Regions from separate parts of the Rhizobium beringeri genome, predicted to be linked through region 1. Evidence: predicted binding sites of a transcription regulator. Region 1 holds the regulator's gene; each other region holds the start of a gene.

Region 1 (4,580 bases):
CATGCGCTCGGCGAAACCGCGCCGCTGCTCTTGATCGGCATGGTCGCCTTCGTCGCCAACGCGCCGACGACACCGCTCGATCCCTCGACGGCTCTGCCCGTACAGGTCTATATGTGGGCCAACGAGGCCGAACGTGCCTTCGTTGAGCGTACTTCGGGTGCCATCATCGTCCTGCTCCTGTTCCTGATCGTCATGAACATGGGCGCCATCCTCTTGCGTCGTCGCTTCGAGCGCCGCTGGTAAACGGAGTTACACATCATGAACATGTTGACGGAAGCTGCAGTTGAAAAGGCGCTGGATCACAAGATGAGCAACGTCCCGTATAAGATGATCGGAAAGGATGTCTCGGTTTACTACGGCGAGAAGCGCGCGCTTTTCGATGTGAACCTGAACGTCCGCGAAAACACCGTAACCGCCCTGATCGGCCCGTCCGGCTGCGGCAAGTCGACCTTCCTGCGGAGCCTCAACCGCATGAACGACACGATCGACGGCTGCCGCGTCACCGGCAAGATCACCCTCGACACCGACGATATCTATGATCCCGATATCGACGTCGTCGAACTTCGCGCCCGCGTCGGCATGGTCTTCCAGAAGCCGAACCCGTTCCCGAAGACGATCTACGAAAACGTCTCCTACGGCCCGCGCATCCATGGCCTTGCCAAGTCGAAGGCCGATCTCGACCAGATCGTCGAGACCAGCCTGCAGCGCGCCGGCCTCTGGAACGAGGTCAAGGATCGCGTGCACGAGTCCGGCACCGGCCTGTCGGGCGGTCAGCAGCAGCGCCTCTGCATTGCGCGTGCCGTTGCCGTCAGCCCTGAAGTCATCCTGATGGACGAGCCCTGCTCGGCGCTCGACCCGATCGCTACCGCCAAGGTCGAGGAGCTGATCCACGAGCTGCGCGAGAACTACACGATCGTCATCGTCACCCACTCCATGCAGCAGGCCGCGCGCGTCTCGCAGCGCACCGCCATGTTCCACCTCGGCAACCTCGTCGAGGAGAACGACACCGACAAGATGTTCACCAATCCCGACGATCCGCGCACCCAGGATTACATCATGGGTCGCTTCGGCTGATTTTGGCGACATCAAGCCTTCCCGTTATTCGAGGATAAAGCCCCATGGCATCGACACATATTTTTTCTGCCTATGATGATGATTTGAAGTTCCTGTCCAGGCGGATTTCCGAAATGGGCGGCCTGGCCGAGCAGATGGTCAGTGAATCCGTACGCGCCCTCGTCAACGGCGATACCGCGCTGGCGCAGAAGGTCATTTCGGACGACGTGATCCTCGATCACGCCGAACGCGAAATCGGCGACAAGGCGATCGTCACCATCGCCCGCCGTCAGCCGATGGCTTCGGACCTGCGCGAAATCATGGGTTCGATCCGCATCGCCGCCGATCTCGAACGCGTTGGCGACCTCGGCAAGAACACCGCCAAGCGCGTCATCGCCGTCCAAAGCACCGGCGTTCCCCGCAAGCTCGCCCGCGGCCTCGAGCATCTGTCCGAGCTGGCGCTCGTCCAGCTCAAGGAAGTGCTCGATGTCTACACCAATCGTTCCGCCGACAAGGCGAATGCGATCCGCGAACGCGACAACGAGATCGACGCGATGTACACCTCGCTGTTTCGCGAGCTCCTGACTTACATGATGGAAGATCCGCGCAACATCACCAGCTGCACGCATCTTCTCTTCTGCGCCAAGAACATCGAGCGCATCGGCGACCACGCCACCAACATCGCCGAGACGATCTTTTACATGACGACAGGCGCGCAGCCGGAAGGCGACCGTCCGAAGGACGACAGCGCCAACACCGTCGGCGCGGTCACCGAATAACCGCCCACACCCGCCGCTTGCGTGCGCGCCCATCCGGGCGCGCAAGAGGTCGCAGCCAATTCTGATTTTGCGCAGGATGCAGTGCTTAAATCACTCCCGATTTAAGGATCATGCGCGAGGAGACCGACACGCATGATCCCGAGAGTTGCAGTTGTTGAAGACGAGGAAGCCCTCAGCGTGCTTCTTCGCTACAATCTCGAAGCGGAAGGCTTCGAGGTCGATACCATCCTTCGTGGCGACGAAGCCGAAATGCGGCTTCAGGAGCGCACGCCCGATCTTCTCATCCTCGATTGGATGTTGCCCGGCGTCTCCGGCATCGAGCTCTGCCGGCGCCTGCGCATGCGGCCGGAAACCGAGCGCCTGCCGATCATCATGCTGACGGCGCGCGGCGAAGAGAGCGAGCGTGTTCGCGGATTGTCGACGGGCGCCGACGATTATGTCGTCAAGCCCTTCTCGACCCCGGAACTCGTTGCCCGCGTCAAAGCGATGCTGCGGCGCGCCCGTCCCGAGGTGCTGTCCACGGTCCTGAAATGTGGTGACATCGAGCTCGACCGCGAGACCCATCGCGTCCATCGCAAAACCCGCGAAGTCCGCCTCGGCCCCACCGAATTCCGCCTGCTGGAATTCCTGATGTCGTCGCCGGGCCGGGTCTTCTCCCGCTCACAGCTTCTCGACGGCGTCTGGGGCCACGACATCTATGTCGACGAGCGCACCGTCGACGTCCATGTCGGCCGCCTGCGTAAGGCGCTAAATTTTTCCAACATGCAGGACGTCATCCGCACCGTCCGCGGCGCCGGTTATTCGATGGAAGCCTGAGGGCTGCCGCTCGGCCGACGGCTCTTTCGTCATGCTCGGGACAAGTCCACTGCCATTCCGTTCACTCTAGTGGCGGCCCCTCACCCTAACCCTCTCCCCGTAAAAACGGGGAGAGGGGCCGTGCCCTATGAGAGGTGAGTGGGAATGGAGAGGTCGCGGCATATCCCCTTCGCCCCGGTTAAGGGGGCCGAAGGACGGGTCGAGACCCGTGGCTCGACCCCGGTGGTAGCGGCAGCCGGATGAGGGGCAGCCACCGGTACGAACCAAAATCGCATAAAAAAACGGGCCGCTCGGCCCGTTTTCTGCATTCTAACGATGGTCACGCCGCTCAGCTGGCCCGCGCTGCTGCCCGGCGGCGTTCGTTGACCGGCTGGTAGGCGAGCTTCTGGTGGTAGCTGCAATAGGGCGAATTGTCGGGGGATTCGCAGCCGCAGAAATGGAAGTCGTCCTTCAGGGGATCGCCGACCGGCCACTTGCAGGTGCGTTCGGTCAGTTCCGTCAGGCCGAGGCGTCGGGAAATCGGCACGACCACGTTGCCTCTCGGCACGTATTCCATTTCCTCGATCGTTTCGATCTCGATCTCTTCCTTCAGCATGGTCGCGCCCTGCTGGCGGGTAACGGTGCGAGTGGCGACCCGTGAGGTGTAGTTCGGCGCGCGCGGCGCCGATGTATTGCGCTTCGGCGTTCGTGCCGCGGTGTTGGTGCCGCCGGCCTTGGCGCGGCCCGGCAGGCTCAGCCGGTGCACTTTACCGATGACCGCGTTTCTGCTGACTCCGCCAAGCTGCGCAGCGATCTGGCTGGCGCTCAGTCCTTCGGCCCAAAGTTTCTTGAGTTTCTCGACCCGCTCGTCTGTCCAGTTCATGCCCTGTCTCCACCTTTTGCGTTGGTGATGGCAGAATCCCTCACCGTTGTCCCGGGAGCTCCGAAACAAGAAACGCTTGATCAATTTTGGTGACTAGTTCCGCCGCATGCAGTCTAGTAATTGATCTTTAACCTAGTGTGAGGCTGACTCCGTGACAAGAGTCGCATGAATCCGGATGAATCGATTTCGTAGTTTTCCCCAACTTGCTGCCCCTGCGTGGCATTTCTGCAATAATGCCTGTTGAAGACTGAAATTGCCGCTGTACACCCTTGCTGCATACGCTAAGGGCGCAGTTTTGTTGACATTGCAGCGCGAAAAGGAAATAGTGCCCCTCGCCGCCGCAAGGCGGCATTTTTGATTTTTCGGGCCTGGTTTCCTTAGCCGGAGTCATTGCCCGGCAACTTTGATGGAGATCGCGCCATGGCTGAAGCCGCGCCGCTTTATGACACCTATTCTCGTGCCCCGCTGCGGTTCGAGCGAGGCGAGGGCGTGTGGCTGATCACCGAAAGCGGCGAGCGATATCTCGATTTCGGCGCCGGCGTTGCCGTCACCTCCGTCGGCCATAGCAATCCGCATGTTGTGGGCGCGCTGAAGGAACAGGCCGATAAGGTCTGGCACCTGTCGAACATCTATGAGATCCCCGGCCAGGAGCGTCTGGCAAAACGGCTGACGGACGCCACCTTCGCCGACAAGGTGTTCTTCACCAATTCGGGTGCCGAGGCGCTCGAATGCGCGATCAAGACGGCGCGCCGCTATCAGTTTTCCAAGGGTCATCCAGAGCGCTTCCATATCATCACCTTCGAAGGCGCCTTCCACGGACGGACGCTGGCGACCATCGCCGCCGGCGGCCAGGAGAAATATCTCGAAGGCTTCGGCCCCAAGGCGCCAGGTTTCGATCAGGTGCCTTTCGGCGACATCGAAGCGGTCCGCGCCGCAATCACCGATGTCACGGCTGGAATTCTCATCGAGCCGGTGCAGGGCGAGGGCGGCGTCCGTCCTGCCACCACCGAATTCATGAAGGCGCTCCGCCAGCTCTGCGACGACAACGACCTGCTGCTGATCCTCGACGA
Region 2 (4,580 bases), 2.0 Mb from region 1:
CACTGACGCCGGCGCTCTGCGCCACCTTCCTGAAGCCGATCAAAGGACATCATGAGAGGAAGGGCATCGCCGGCTGGTTCAACCGCAACTTCGACCGCCTGACCGGCCGTTATGCCCGCACCGTCGGGGGACTGACCAAGCGCTCCTGGCGGGTCATGGCCGTCTATGTCGCGCTGCTCGTCGGCCTTGGCTATCTCTTCGTCAACCTGCCGAGCAGCTTCGTGCCGGATGAGGATCAGGGCTTCCTGATCGTCGACGTGCAGGGACCGCCGGAGGCGAGCCGCAACCGCACGGTGGCCTCGCTCGAAAGCATCGAAGCGATCTTCAAGAAGGAGCCGGCCGTTGCCAACGTCGTCGCGATCCAGGGCTTCAGCTTCTCCGGGCAGGGACCGAACGCCGCCCTGGTGTTCGTCACGCTCAAGGACTGGGCCGAACGCGGCCCCGGCAATTCGGTCCAGGAGATTTCCAACCGCGCCAATATGCAGCTGTTCGGCCTGAAGGATGCAACGTCCTTCGCGCTGTCGCCGCCGCCGATCGAAGGTTTCGGCACGACCAACGGCTTCACCTTCCGCCTCCAGGATCGCGGGGCGAAGGGGCAGGCGGCACTGACCGAGGCGGCGGGAATGCTGCTCGGCAAGGCATCGCAGAACCCCATCATCGCTGGTATCCGCCCAGAGGGCATGCCTGACTCGGCCCAGCTCGTGCTGGTCATCGATCGCGAAAAGGCAAATACCTTCGGCGTTGCCTTCGCCGACATCAACAGCACGATCACCGCCAATCTCGGTTCGAGCTATGTCAACGACTTCCCGAATTCGGGCCGCATGCAGCGCGTCATCGTGCAGGCGCAGGACAAGAGCAGGCTTCAGGCGGAAGACCTGATGAAGCTCAATGTCCGCAATGCGAGCGGTGGCATGGTGCCGCTGTCGTCCTTTGCCGTCGCCGAATGGCAGAAAGGGCCGGCGCAGATCGTCGGTTATAACGGCTACCCCTCAGTGCGCATTTCGGGCGCTCCGGCGCCTGGATATTCATCGGGCGCGGCAATTGTCGAAATGGAGCGGTTGGCCTCGGAACTTCCCGACGGCTTCGGCTTCGAATGGACCGGCCAGTCGCTGGAGGAGCTCAGATCGGGATCGCAGGCGCCGTTCCTGTTCGGCCTCAGCATTCTCTTCGTCTTCCTGCTGCTGTCGGGGCTTTACGAGAGCTGGTCCATCCCGTTGTCGGTGATGCTGGTCGTGCCGCTCGGCGTCATTGGCTGCGTGCTCGCGGTGATGAGCCGCGACATGTCCAACGACATCTACTTCAAGGTCGGCCTGATCGCGATCATCGGGCTGTCGGCGAAGAACGCCATCCTGATCGTCGAATTCGCCAAGGACGGTTTTGCCGAGGGGAAATCGCTGATGGATGCCGCGATCGAAGGCGCCCGTCTGCGCTTCCGGCCGATCATCATGACCTCGCTTGCCTTCACCTTGGGCGTGGTGCCTCTGGCGATCGCCACCGGGCCAAGTGCGGCGAGCCAGAATGCGATCGGCACGGGCGTGCTTGGCGGCATGATTTCGGCGACGGTGCTGGCGATCTTCTTCGTTCCCGTCTTCTTCGTCTTCGTGCTGCGTCTCTTGAGGACGAAGCGGCCGGAGACTGTGAATGAGGAGGCTCCGGCCGGGCAGGAAGCTGCGCCGGTGACGTCGCCGAGCTGAGGTGAAGAGTTGGCGGGTTGCCTTACGCAACCCACCACAGACCTTTGCGGCGGAGGAGTTATGCAGTCGGCTTCGGTGTAAGCGTCACGTCGGCGCCATAGGCATCGCGCAGTTCGCCTTCCTGTCCCGGCTGCCGGTCGGCGGCCTGATGCAGTAGGATCGACTCGTATCCTTGCGAGCGCGTCCCCTCGATCAGCGTGATATCGGCGTTTCCAGGATTGTCGGAGCGCTCGAACCACTCGACAGGGCGGTGCAGAAAATTCATTTCGACCGCCCGGTTGGTGACGCCATGACCAACGATCACAACGTTGTGGTCGCTATTTTCGTCATCGTGCATAACGGTCTGCAGGAACAGGCGCACCCGCTGGGCCACGTCCGCCCGGCTTTCGCCATCCGGCGGCCGTGCGTAGAACTTGCCGCTGTTGCTGCGCAGCCTCGCCCATTTTTCGAACTCCTCGGGAAACTTCTGCTTCTGTTCGGCGTGGTCATAGATTTCGGTGAAGAGACCGAAATCCTGCTCGCGCAGCAGATAATCTTCCCTGATATCGCCGACGACGCTTTCCGGCAGGGCTTCGAGCAGCGCATCCTTGCTCTGCCGCGTCCTCAAAAATGGCGAATACCAGATCTGCAGCTTGCCGAAACCGGCGCTCGGCAATGCCTTGAGATAGGAGGCGATCACGCCGCCTGCCTCAAGTGCCTGCCGATGGCCCCACTGCGTCAGCGGCACGTTGTGATCGCCGAATTGGCGGTAAGCCTGTTCGTTGATGTTGCCGAGGGATTCGCCGTGGCGAACGAGAAAAAGACGCATCAGCCATCCCGCATTGTCGGATATGAATCGCCGCTATCATGAACGCCCTGAATGCGCAGGGCAACATGGCCGGCAGGCCTGGCGGCGACGGGCATCCTGCCCGCGTGAGATGAACTGGTTTGCAGCGCTTTTCCACACCTTGTCATCTTCCTGAAACACGAGTCTGATTTTGGAAGGCTAGATGAAAGATGGGACATGAGCGGCAGCTCGTGAAAGACACGATGGAACCCAGACATTTCCGCACGCTCTTCATTTCCGATGTCCATCTCGGCTCGAAGGCCGCGAAGGCCGACTTCCTGCTGGATTTCCTGCGCCACCACGAGGCCGATACGATCGTGCTCGTTGGCGACATCGTCGACGGCTGGCGTCTCAAGCGCAGCTGGTACTGGCCGCAGGTCTGCAACGACGTCGTCCAGAAGCTGTTGCGCAAGGCGCGCAAGGGCACGCGCGTCGTCTATATTCCCGGCAATCACGACGAATTCCTGCGGGCCTTCCCGGGCATGCATTTCGGCGGCATTGAGGTCGTCGAGCGCATGATGCATGACGGCGCCGACGGCAGAAAATATCTGATCCTGCACGGCGACGAGTTCGACGTCGTCGTCCGCAACGCCCGACTGCTCGCCTATCTCGGCGACTGGGCCTATGACACGGCGATCCGCATCAATATCATTCTGGCGGCGGTGCGGCGCCGACTTGGCATGCCCTACTGGTCGTTCTCGGCCTGGGCGAAGCTGCAGGTCAAGCATGCCGTCAATTTCATCGGCGAGTTCGAGCGCGTCGTGGCCGAGGAAGCCCGCAAAAACGGCGCCGACGGGGTGATCTGCGGACATATCCATCATGCCATTATCCAGGATATGGACGGTATCCGTTACATCAACACCGGTGATTGGGTGGAAAGCTGCACGGCGGTCGCCGAGCATGAGGACGGCACGTTCGAACTGATCACCTGGCGGGCGCTCGCCAGCAGTGTGACAGCACTTGCCACCGTCGATCGGGAAGATGCAGAACTGGCTCCACAGGCCGCCTGATTTTGGCGCCGGCGCATCCGCGCCTGCGCTCCCTCGAATTTAGCCGTTACCGTCAGGCGACAGGCCCTATTTATTTTCTAAAACGTTTCAGAACGGCTATTTCTCGCAATAGTCGCCTCCAGGGTGGTGTGTTAGGACAACGTCCAGTTTCCTTCAGGTCCACCAATGATTCCCGCTCAAAATTCCCCGACGGGTGAGGGAGCGCCGCCGCGCTTCCGGCTGCTCAGCGCGCTTTCCTACTGCGCGCCGCTGCTCGTCAACGGTATCGTCCTGCCGTTTTTTCCCGTGTGGCTCGCAACCCATAGCTTCAGCGACCATGAGATCGGCATCATCCTTGCCATACCGATGGTGGTTCGGGTGCTGGTAGCGCCTGTCGTGGCCATGATCGCCGATCGATTGAAGGAGCGTGCCGACGTGCTGCTCTGGTCGGGTTGCCTGTCGCTGCTGACGGCGATCGCGCTGTTCTGGACGACGACCTTCTGGCCCGTGACGATCGTCTATGCGCTGCAGGGCGCCACCTTTGCGCCCTATGTGCCCGTCGTTGAATCGATCGTCATCTCGGGCGTGCGCCGCTGGGGGCTCGATTACGGATCGATGCGCGTATGGGGCTCGATCGCCTTCATCGTCTCGACGCTGGTCGGCGGCCAGCTGATCAGTCGGTGGGGCGGCGAAATGGTGCTGCCGGTCATGGTCTTCGGCTTTGTCATGACCGTGGTCATGGCGATCTTCTGTCCGCGCATCGGACCGACGCGACGGCGCGGCCAGCCGATCAACATTCCGGCAGCCACCGGCAGTGGCCTGCGCGAACCGCACCTTCTGCTGCTTCTGATCGGCGTCGCCATCCAGCAGTCGAGCCATGCGGTGCTCAACGCTTTTTCCTCGATCTACTGGCATCAACTCGGCTTCTCCGGCACGCAAGTTGGCCTGCTCTGGAGCGCGGGCGTCGCTTCGGAAGTGACGGTGTTCTTCCTGTCGAAGCGTCTCAACCGTCGCTTCGACGCCTGGACGCTGATCCGCTTCGGCTGCGCCATCAGTGTCTGCCGCTGGATC
Region 3 (4,580 bases), 1.1 Mb from region 1:
TAGATCGGCACGAGCCCGGCGAATTGCTGCGCGACCGGATCCCATTCAGTCCCATAGAGGAAACCGAAGCCAAAGGTCCGGAAGGCGAGAGCCCCGCCCCAGGCCATGGAAATCGCGGCGGCAAGCAGAGCCGCCAGAACAAACAGGCCGCAGCCGAAAACCATCCAATAGAAAATACGATCGCCGGTCGCGCCGTCGCGGCGCTTCACGCCCGCGGTTGAGGCGGACAGCGATGCCATTGCTTCGCTCATATCCGTACGCTCTGCTGCTTTGAGGGGGTGTCAAAGGCATTCGAGCATGATGCCGAAAAGTGTAAGCGGTTTTCGGTGACATCATGCTCTAACCCCTTAATTTAGAACAGGATTCAGATTTTAGGCCAAGTCGGCCTAAAATCATCCTGTTCTAGGGCGGAAAGCCAAGCTCCCGCCCCGACCGCAGTTTCGTCAGGATCAGCCCTTGAACGAGGCTGTCCAGTAATCTTCGATCTGCTTCACGAGAGTTTCCGGAAGCGGAACGTAGTCGAGGGCAGAGGCTTCCTTCTGGCCGTTTTCGAGTGCCCACTTGAAGAAGGCGAAGGCAGCCTTGGAGCGCGCAGCATCCTTCGGCTCCTTGTACATGATCGCCCAGGTCGTGGCGGTCACCGGCCAGGCTTTTTCGCCCGGAGCATTGGTCATGATCAGGTAGAAGTCCGGAGCCTTGGTCCATTCGGCGCCGGCAGCAGCAGCCGAGAAGCTTTCCGCATTCGGCTTCGGATACTGGCCTGCGGCGTTCTGGATCAGAACGTAGGGCAGCTTATTCTGCAGGGCGTAGGCGTATTCGACGTAGCCGATCGAATCCTTGACGCGGGTGACGTAAGCGGCAACGCCTTCATTGCCCTTGCCGCCGATGCCGACCGGCCAGTTGACGGCGGTCCCTTCGCCGACCTTGCTCTTCCAGTCTTCGTTGACCTTGGAGAGGTAGTTGGTCCAATTGAAGGAGGTGCCCGAACCGTCCGAACGGTGGACAACGGCGATCTGACTGTCGGGCAGCTTCAGGCCCGGGTTCAGATCGGCAATGGCCTTGTCGTTCCACTTGGTGACGTTGCCGAGGTAGATGTCGGCGAGAACCTTGCCGGTGAGCTTCAGTTCGCCCGACTTGATGCCCTTTACGTTGATGACAGGCACGATGCCGCCGACGACGAGCGGGAACTGGCCGAAGCCGCCTGTCGTCAGGTCTTCCGGCTTCATCGGTGCGTCGGAAGCGCCGAAGTCAACCGTTGCAGCCTTGATCTGGGCGATACCGCCGCCCGAACCGATCGATTGGTAGTTCAGCTTGTCGCCGGTCTGCTTGTTGTAGTCCGCCGACCATTTGGAGAGGACGGGATAAACGAAGGTAGAGCCGGCGCCGGTGATATCGGCGGCGGACGCCGAAACCGCCAGAGCGGCAACCAGGCCCGCGCCGAGGCAGGCCGAAAGGAGTTTCTTGGTGAGCATATGAAGCGCGTCCCTAGTGGATTTGAAAAACAACGAGGCCAGCACCATGGAGGGGGTGTCCATTGTCTGGGCGCTGAAACTCTCGTCACAACAGGCGGGCTAGGCGCGTTTTATTACAGTTTGATGACGGAATTTGACGCTCGAAACCGAATGCGAGGCCGCGCAGCAAATGCTGCATCTGCGGCCATTCCATTGAATCGCGGATTTAACAAAGCCTTAGCAAAAACATTGAGATAGATTGACGCATGGCTGTGGTGGATTGCCGCAACCATGCCTGGAAATGTCGTTTTCGAGCTTTTGAAATGCTGCAGCGGGGCAAACGGTCCAGGTTAACGATCAGGACATCCGGCAGCGAGTGAAAGGGAGCCGTGTTCAGCGGTCACCGCTCTGCTGGAACGCCGGCAATAAGCCATCAATACCGGGCATATGCCACGATCTTGGCGGCATCATGCGGCTGACTCTTCTTCCAGTTTGCTGGATATGTCATATGCCGACATAGGTTTTCCAATCAGATATCCTTGAAGCTGATCGCAGCCGGCGTCGCGCAAGATCGCCGCCTGGCGGGTAGTCTCGATACCTTCCGCGGTCACGGGAATCTGCAGCGCGGTCGCGAGCGAGATGGTTGCCCGAAGAACATCGGCGCCATTTGCGCCTTCGTCGAGAGCCCAGACGAGCGATCGATCGATCTTCATGCGATCAAACCCGAACTGCCGCAATGCGCCAATGCTTGCGTAGCCGCAGCCAAAGTCGTCGAGCGCGAACTTGATCCCGACGCGTTTGAGCTGGTCTATCGACCGTCGGGCCTGATCCGGATTGGTCATCAGAACGCCTTCGGTGATTTCCAATGTCAGGCGGTTTGGATTGAAATCAAGCTCCTGCAGGACCGAGATCACTTCTGCGGCAAATTCCGGATTGCAGAGCTGGATCGGCGAAACGTTCACCGACAATGCCAGATCGGGCCAGCTCTTGGCATGCTCGATCGATGTTCTCAGCATATGAACGCCAAGCGCATCGATGAGGCCGCACCTCTCGGCAAGAGGGATGAAAATCTCCGGGCTGATGTTTCCGGTTGCAGTTCGCCAGCGCGCCAGTGCTTCAAGACCGGTGACAGCGCCGGTCGAAGCAGAGACGAGAGGTTGGAAAACGGCTTCGATTGCGCCGCTGCTGATGGCGTTCTTCAACTGGCCTTCCAGTTCGGCGACCCGTTGGCGTTCCCGGTCCAGCTCGGGATCGTATTCGATTGCCTGGCCTCTGCCATTTGCCTTGGCCCGATACAGGGCCATGTCAGCTCTGCGGAGAAGCTCCAAGGGCGGGACGTCGCCGTTGCGAGCAGCAGCTCCGATGCTTGCGCCAACTTCGATCGTTCGTCCGTCGATTTTGAAGGGCTCGGCAAACAGCGCCAAAATCGTCTTTTCCATCTCTCCGCACGTGGCAGAACCGATGTGCACCAGCGCAAATTCGTCGCCCCCGAGCCGCGCCACGGCAATGATTTCGGGGTGGCAGGCCGTCAGCGCCTTCGAAACCAACCGGATCAAATCGTCCCCCACCGCATGCCCCCAGGCATCGTTGACGGCCTTGAAGCCATCAAGGTCGACGAGATAGAGCCGGGGTGGCGAAGAGCCCGAATTATCCAGCTCTTCCAGCAGGTTGAGAAGCCCATGCCTGTTCAACAGGCCGCTCAGGCTATCATGGCCCGCTTCGAAAAGCGCTGTTTGCGCCAGTTGGCGCAGGCGCCTCGCCTCGGATGCGCCGACCAACAGAACGCCGATCAAGAATAGCGAAAGGATGACGGTAGAAGCTGCGAGATAAGGATAGACCTGATGAAACACGGCGCTTCCGGGCGCTTTGCTGGGCCAAACGAGATAGCCGATGACGGCTCCCTTCATGTCGGTGATCGGCGTGTTCAGAGATCCCGGCTTGGGCGCCGTCTCGAGGCTCAGCCCCTCGAGTTCATGTTCGTTGGAGAGAGTGTCGAGAACCTCCGACGTAAATTCCTTGTAAAAACTCAGCACGCTGAACTTCGGAAGCTCGGCAGCGGCCTCGAACGGCTGGATCGCCTGCGACGCGATCAGCGCTATACCGCTTTCGGTCTTGATGAAATTGACCACCGGCGCCTTCGCCGGATCTGAAGCCACATTAATCTGCTGATAAAAGGCCTCCCCGAAAAACGTGCCCGGCTGGAAGGGCTTGCCTTTGGCATAGGCCGAGACGACCGAAGACCGGTCAGGGCCGGTCACGATCGCGCCGTCATAAAGCGCGTAATCCTCGCTGGTTTTGCCCCAATTCTCATAGGCCCAATCCGCGGCGGTGGGAGATGAGATCGCGCGATAGGCATCGTCCCATACGGCGTTATCAGTCGTTGTCGCGCCGAGGCGAGCTACAAATGCACCGATTGCCGCGCGGGCGGCGCGACTGGCCCTGGCATCATCGATCTCGTTGGCCGACCGGGTCATCGTGACGACGACATGTGCCATCAGGCCGGTCAGGACGAGGGCGACGACAAGGAAGCAGACGGTTGTCGCGATGATGGAAGACGTCTGGGTCCGAACGAGCCGACCTGCAAGATTCGACGACATGCAAATTCCGAAAAGATTAATTGCAAGGCCATGTCTGTGGGACGGCAGGAGACATCATGTCCGCAATGCGCTGCAGATAAGGTTTAGCATTTGACGATGTAGGCCCGATTAATGGGAATGGTTAAAAGCGTTCTATCCCGGAAAGAGGCGCAGCCATTCGCTGAAAGACGGGCCATCATCGCCGCAAATCGGGACAAGCCCGGAATCATCAACGTCGATTTGCTGACCCGCTCAAACCTTGATCACATAATCCTTGCGAGTCGTTTCAACGACTTCCCACGTTCCCTTGAAGCCGGGCCTGAGGATCATCCGGTCGCCCGCCTTCAGATGAACAGGCTCGCCGCCCTCCTCCGTCACGATCGAATGGCCGGACAGCAGGCTGAAATATTCCCACTCCTCGTAGACGATCCGCCACTTGCCCGGTGTCGCCTCCCAGATGCCGGAATAGAGGCCGCCTTCGGCCTCCTCCAGATTCCAGGTACGGAAATGCGGATCGCCGGAGATGATCCGGCCGGGCTCCGGGGCGCCGAAC
Region 4 (4,580 bases), 4.0 Mb from region 1:
TTCCATGCCGCGAAGGGCCACAAGCGTTCCCTTGCCGCGGGCCGCATCCTTGCCGGTTGCCTTGCCCATGGTCGCGGTGTCCGAGGTCAGGTCGAGAATGTCATCGGCCAGCTGGAAGGCAAGACCGATCTTTTCGCCGAAGGCGCGCAGGCGGCGGCGATCTTCCGGCGGGCTTGCCGAGATGACGGCGCCGGCTTCACAGGCGAAGCGGATCAGCGCGCCTGTTTTCATCGCCTGCAGGCGGATGATGCCGGCCTCGTCGGGGGCCTGCTTTTCTGCCGCGAGGTCGAGCGCCTGGCCGCCGGCCATGCCGCCGAGACCGGCTGCGCGGGCAAGGGCCAGCACCAGCGAAGCCTTGCTGGTATCGGGAAGGGTGGTTTCCGGCGCGGCGATGATGTCGAAGGCGTAGGTCAGCAGGCTGTCGCCTGCGAGGATCGCCGTCGCCTCGTCGAACTTTATGTGTACCGTCGGTTTGCCGCGGCGCAGGTCGTCATCGTCCATGGCCGGCAGGTCGTCATGCACGAGGGAATAGCAGTGGACGCATTCGAGTGCGGCGCCGACACGAAGCGCTGCCTCTGGATCGCCGCCGAGAAGGGCTGCACTTTCGACGACGAGAAACGGGCGCAGCCGCTTGCCGCCGTTCAGCACGGCATAATGCATGGCATCGCGCAGCGTCTCGGGCCTGGCGATTTCATCGGAAAGGGTGCTCGGCGAAAGCAATAGGTCGAGCAGCGCCTCGATCTCGTGGGCGTTGTTCTTCAGCCTCGTCTCGAAAGTGTCCCGGTTCGCGTCCATGGGCGCTGTTTGGCATGAGCGCCCACGGGCTTGCAACGGAATTGTCGATGGCGGCAGCAAGATTCGCCACCCACTCTGGCATAAGCTCTGCACAGGCGTTATGAGAACCACAGGAGCGAAATCGGACTGGGGACATTGGATATAGCGCCAGAGAGAGAGGACAGCGTCGACATGCCGGCTCGTCGGCGATGGTTCGAAGACCGGCGTGTGTTGAAACGCATTGTTCTTGCCGTGCTGATCATGCTGATCCTTCCCTATGCACTGATCTTTTTCTATCTGCTGCCCTTCATTCACCCCGTCTCGACGCTGATGCTGCGCGATCTCGTGCTGCTGCGTGGTTACGACAGGCAATGGGTGTCGCTTGATGACATCGCCCCGGTTGTGGTGCAGTCGGTGATGATGTCAGAGGACGGGCAATATTGCTTTCACGGCGGCGTCGACTGGGCGGAAATGCGCATGCTGGTCGAGGATACGCTGAAGGGTCAGGCGACACGCGGCGGCAGTACCATCCCGATGCAGACGGCGAAGAACCTCTTCCTCTGGAACAGCCGCTCCTTCGTGCGCAAGGCGCTGGAACTTCCGCTCGCGGTGACCACGGATTTCGTCCTGTCGAAACGGCGACTGATGGAAATCTATCTCAATATTGCCGAATGGGGTCCCGGCATCTACGGCATCGAGGCGGCGGCCCAGCATCATTTCAAGGTGCCGGCCTCGAAGCTGACGCGGCGCCAGGCATCGCTGCTTGCCGTTTCGCTGCCAAACCCGATCGACCGCAATGCCGGCAAGCCCGGACGAGGCCTTCGCCGGCTCGCCGGCGTCATCGAGAGACGCGCGCAAGGTTCGGGCGATTACATCAAGTGCATCTATGATTGACATCAGAACTTGTCGTTAGAACAGGATGATTTTAGGCCGGGGTCGGCCTGAAATCTGAATCCTGTTCTACATTATATAGTTAGAGCATGATGTCGTCCGAAAACCGCTCACACTTTTCGGCATCATGCTCTAGAAGCGGCAAGCGTCATCTGACATTCTTGGTTCTGCCATATGGGCGAATGCAGTCTAACCAGCCCTCCCCGAGTCGCCCATGACCATCACGACGTTTTCGCCCGAACTTCTCTCCTATTCGAAGGCACACAATCCGAACCCGCCTGCCCATCTCGGCAGTCGCTATCGCAAGGTCGGCGGCTTTCTGCCGGAAGCGGGCAACACCATCGTCTGCCATCTCGAGAAGGGCTCGCAGACGCTGACGGCGCTGATCGAGGCGCGTGAGAAATATCTGGCGATGCCCGAGGCCCCGCAGTTCCTCTTCACGCCGATATCAAGCATTCACATGACGCTTTTCGAAGGTGTCATCGAGACCAGGCGCCGGCAGGATTGCTGGCCGGGCGACCTCCCTCTCGATATGCCGATCGACGACATGACCGCGCTGATGGCGGCCAGGCTCGAAGGTTTCTCGATATTCGATCCCTTCAAGGTCGCCATCGTCGACGCTCGCCCGTCGGGCCTGCTCGTCGACGGGGCGACGGAGAACGACCGCAGGGTCATGCGCGCCTGGCGCGATGCGCTGGCCGATCTTCTGGGCTATCGCCAGCCGAGCCATGAGGATTACAAGTTCCACATGACCTTCGCCTATGCGATCGAACGGCTGGAGGACGAAGCCTTGCCGCGCTGGCAGGTGATGCTCGATGACGTGGCCGACGATATCCGCCGCAAGGCCCCTGTTCTCGAGCTGACCGCGCCGGCATTCTGCGTGTTCGAGGACATGAACCATTTCCACGAATTGCTGATTTTCGATTTCGAAGCCTGAACGGGAGAGGCCCATGGACAAACCGACGCTGTACATTGCCAACAAGAACTACTCTTCATGGTCGTTCCGGCCCTGGATGGCACTGACGGGCACCGGTGTCGATTTCGAGGAAGTCCTGATCCCCTTCGACTATCCTGGCGGCAATCCCGATATCAAGGCGATTTCGCCGACCGGGAGAGTGCCGCTTCTGCAGCACGGCGCATTGAAGATCTGGGAATCGCTGGCGATCATCGAATATGTCGCCGAGCTTTATCCGGACGCCGGCCTTCTGCCGAGGGGTCGGGCCGAGCGTGCGCTCGCCCGTTCGGTTTCGATGGAAATGCTCTCGAGCTTCCGGGCGCTCCGCAGCGCCTGCCCGATGAATATCCGCCGGCCGAAGGGCAAGATCGCGTTGCCGGATGGTGTCGACGCCGATATCAGCCGTATCGAGACGATCTGGCGCGACCTCCTGCAGCAATCCGGCGGACCGTTTCTGTTTGGCGCGTTCAGCGGGGCGGATGCGATGTTTGCGCCTGTCGTCAACCGGTTCGACATTTATGATCTCGTCAGCCGAAACGATACGCTGGCCTACATGGAGACCATGAAGGCGCATCCGGCTTGGCGGAAATGGGAAGAGGCGGCCCGCGCCGAGCCTTGGATCGTGGCGGAAGACGAAGTCTGAGCCTGGAATCATCGGCGTCGCAAAAAATACGCATGGGGACTGGTCAAGGTCACCCCTTGCATGTATAAGCGCGCCAAATTCCGAAATCGCGACATGTCCGTTTCGGCCGCCAGTCTGGCCGTGGGAATGTTTTGCCCGCAAGTGGAGTAAGAGAAATGGCTGTACCGAAGAGAAAAACAAGCCCGTCCAAGCGCGGTATGCGCCGTTCGGCAGACGCACTGAAGGCTCCGACCTACGTCGAAGACAAGAACTCCGGCGAACTGCGCCGCCCGCATCATATCGACCTGAAGACCGGTATGTATCGCGGCCGCCAGGTTCTGACGCCGAAGGAAAGCGCATAATTTATCGATCCGGCTTGTCCGATCGAAGTTTCAAGGCCGGCGTCACGCCGGCCTTTTGCATTTCGACGATATAATATTTGCAATGACTTGCCGTCAGGCAACGGTTTGCGGCAGTATTCTTCTTGCACGCTACAGCGCCGCGCGTCTTTTCAGACGCGCAAAGGACGCTGTAGTACTTTGAATCTACGCATCATGCCTTCCGAAAATTGCATCCGATTTTCGGAAAAGCATGATGCGCTGGGAGATTGCCGATGATAGCCGCCATGCCCCTGATGATTATTCCGTTTATTCTCTACAATCTGGCGATGCTGGGCCTGATGGGCGACGGCGGTATTCCGGCACTGCAGCATGATATCATCGTGTTGTCGATGATCTCGGGCGCGATCTGGAGCATGGCGCTCGGCGATCTTTTCATCGTCATCGCACTTGTCGTGCTGTTCTTCGAAATCCTCAAAGCGACCAGAACCGGTCCCGGCAATCTCGTCAACCACATGTTGTCGATGCTGGTCTTCATCGCCTTCCTGGTCGAGTTTTTGCTCGTCCGGGATGCTGCGACGCAGGTATTCTTCATTTTGATGACGATCGCTCTGATCGATGTCATCGGCGGTTTTGCCGTGTCGATCCGAAGCGCCGGGCGGGATGTCTCGATCGGACTATAGGTTGTCGAGCTTGTTCTGAAGGGCGCGGAGCTGTTCCTTCAGCTCGTCGATATCCTTGGCCTCGGCCTTGCGGCTTTCCTTGGCAGGCGGCGTCATGAAGGGCGAGAACATCTGCATCGCCTGCTGAAACAGCTCGGTGTTGCGGCGAACATGGTCCTCGACCATCTGCATCGGCAACTGCAGGTTCTTGCCGAGCGGTGTTTCGCCGAAAGCGCGGGTCACCTGCTCGCGCATCTGGGCCTGCTGTTCGGTGAAGGAGCGCATCGAATGTTCGAGAAAGCTCGGCACGACCATCTGCATCTGATCGCCGTAATAGG

Evidence for each region. Region 1 encodes PhoB, which activates phosphate uptake and scavenging genes when phosphate is short. Its sites were predicted from a motif close to TGTCATNNANCTGTCAT; they were not measured.
Region 2: ELH03_RS10895 (UDP-2,3-diacylglucosamine diphosphatase) is a predicted target of PhoB. The motif match lies at 2,643-2,659, and genes of this name have one in related genera.
Region 3: pstS (phosphate ABC transporter substrate-binding protein PstS) is a predicted target of PhoB. The motif match lies at 1,585-1,601, and genes of this name have one in related genera.
Region 4: ELH03_RS21045 (DUF1868 domain-containing protein) is a predicted target of PhoB. The motif match lies at 1,812-1,828, and genes of this name have one in related genera.

The regions. Positions count from the first base shown of each region.
Region 1 covers NZ_SILG01000001.1:180,072-184,651, forward strand. Annotated here, with positions in the region: gene pstA (phosphate ABC transporter permease PstA) at 1-243, shown strand, start outside; gene pstB (phosphate ABC transporter ATP-binding protein PstB) at 259-1,074, shown strand; gene phoU (phosphate signaling complex protein PhoU) at 1,119-1,832, shown strand; gene phoB (phosphate regulon transcriptional regulator PhoB) at 1,965-2,648, shown strand; gene ELH03_RS01000 (GcrA family cell cycle regulator) at 2,977-3,510, opposite strand; gene ELH03_RS01005 (aspartate aminotransferase family protein) at 3,931-4,580, shown strand, end outside.
Region 2 covers NZ_SILG01000001.1:2,150,522-2,155,101, reverse strand. Annotated here, with positions in the region: gene ELH03_RS10905 (multidrug efflux RND transporter permease subunit) at 1-1,694, shown strand, start outside; gene ELH03_RS10900 (histidine phosphatase family protein) at 1,753-2,502, opposite strand; gene ELH03_RS10895 (UDP-2,3-diacylglucosamine diphosphatase) at 2,691-3,530, shown strand; gene ELH03_RS10890 (MFS transporter) at 3,696-4,580, shown strand, end outside.
Region 3 covers NZ_SILG01000001.1:1,305,341-1,309,920, reverse strand. Annotated here, with positions in the region: gene pstC (phosphate ABC transporter permease subunit PstC) at 1-251, opposite strand, end outside; gene pstS (phosphate ABC transporter substrate-binding protein PstS) at 450-1,472, opposite strand; gene ELH03_RS06735 (bifunctional diguanylate cyclase/phosphodiesterase) at 1,919-4,048, opposite strand; gene ELH03_RS06730 (cupin domain-containing protein) at 4,280-4,580, opposite strand, start outside.
Region 4 covers NZ_SILG01000001.1:4,221,283-4,225,862, reverse strand. Annotated here, with positions in the region: gene ELH03_RS21055 (polyprenyl synthetase family protein) at 1-795, opposite strand, end outside; gene mtgA (monofunctional biosynthetic peptidoglycan transglycosylase) at 931-1,668, shown strand; gene ELH03_RS21045 (DUF1868 domain-containing protein) at 1,880-2,602, shown strand; gene ELH03_RS21040 (glutathione S-transferase family protein) at 2,616-3,263, shown strand; gene rpmF (50S ribosomal protein L32) at 3,419-3,604, shown strand; gene ELH03_RS21030 (hypothetical protein) at 3,856-4,263, shown strand; gene phaR (polyhydroxyalkanoate synthesis repressor PhaR) at 4,258-4,580, opposite strand, start outside.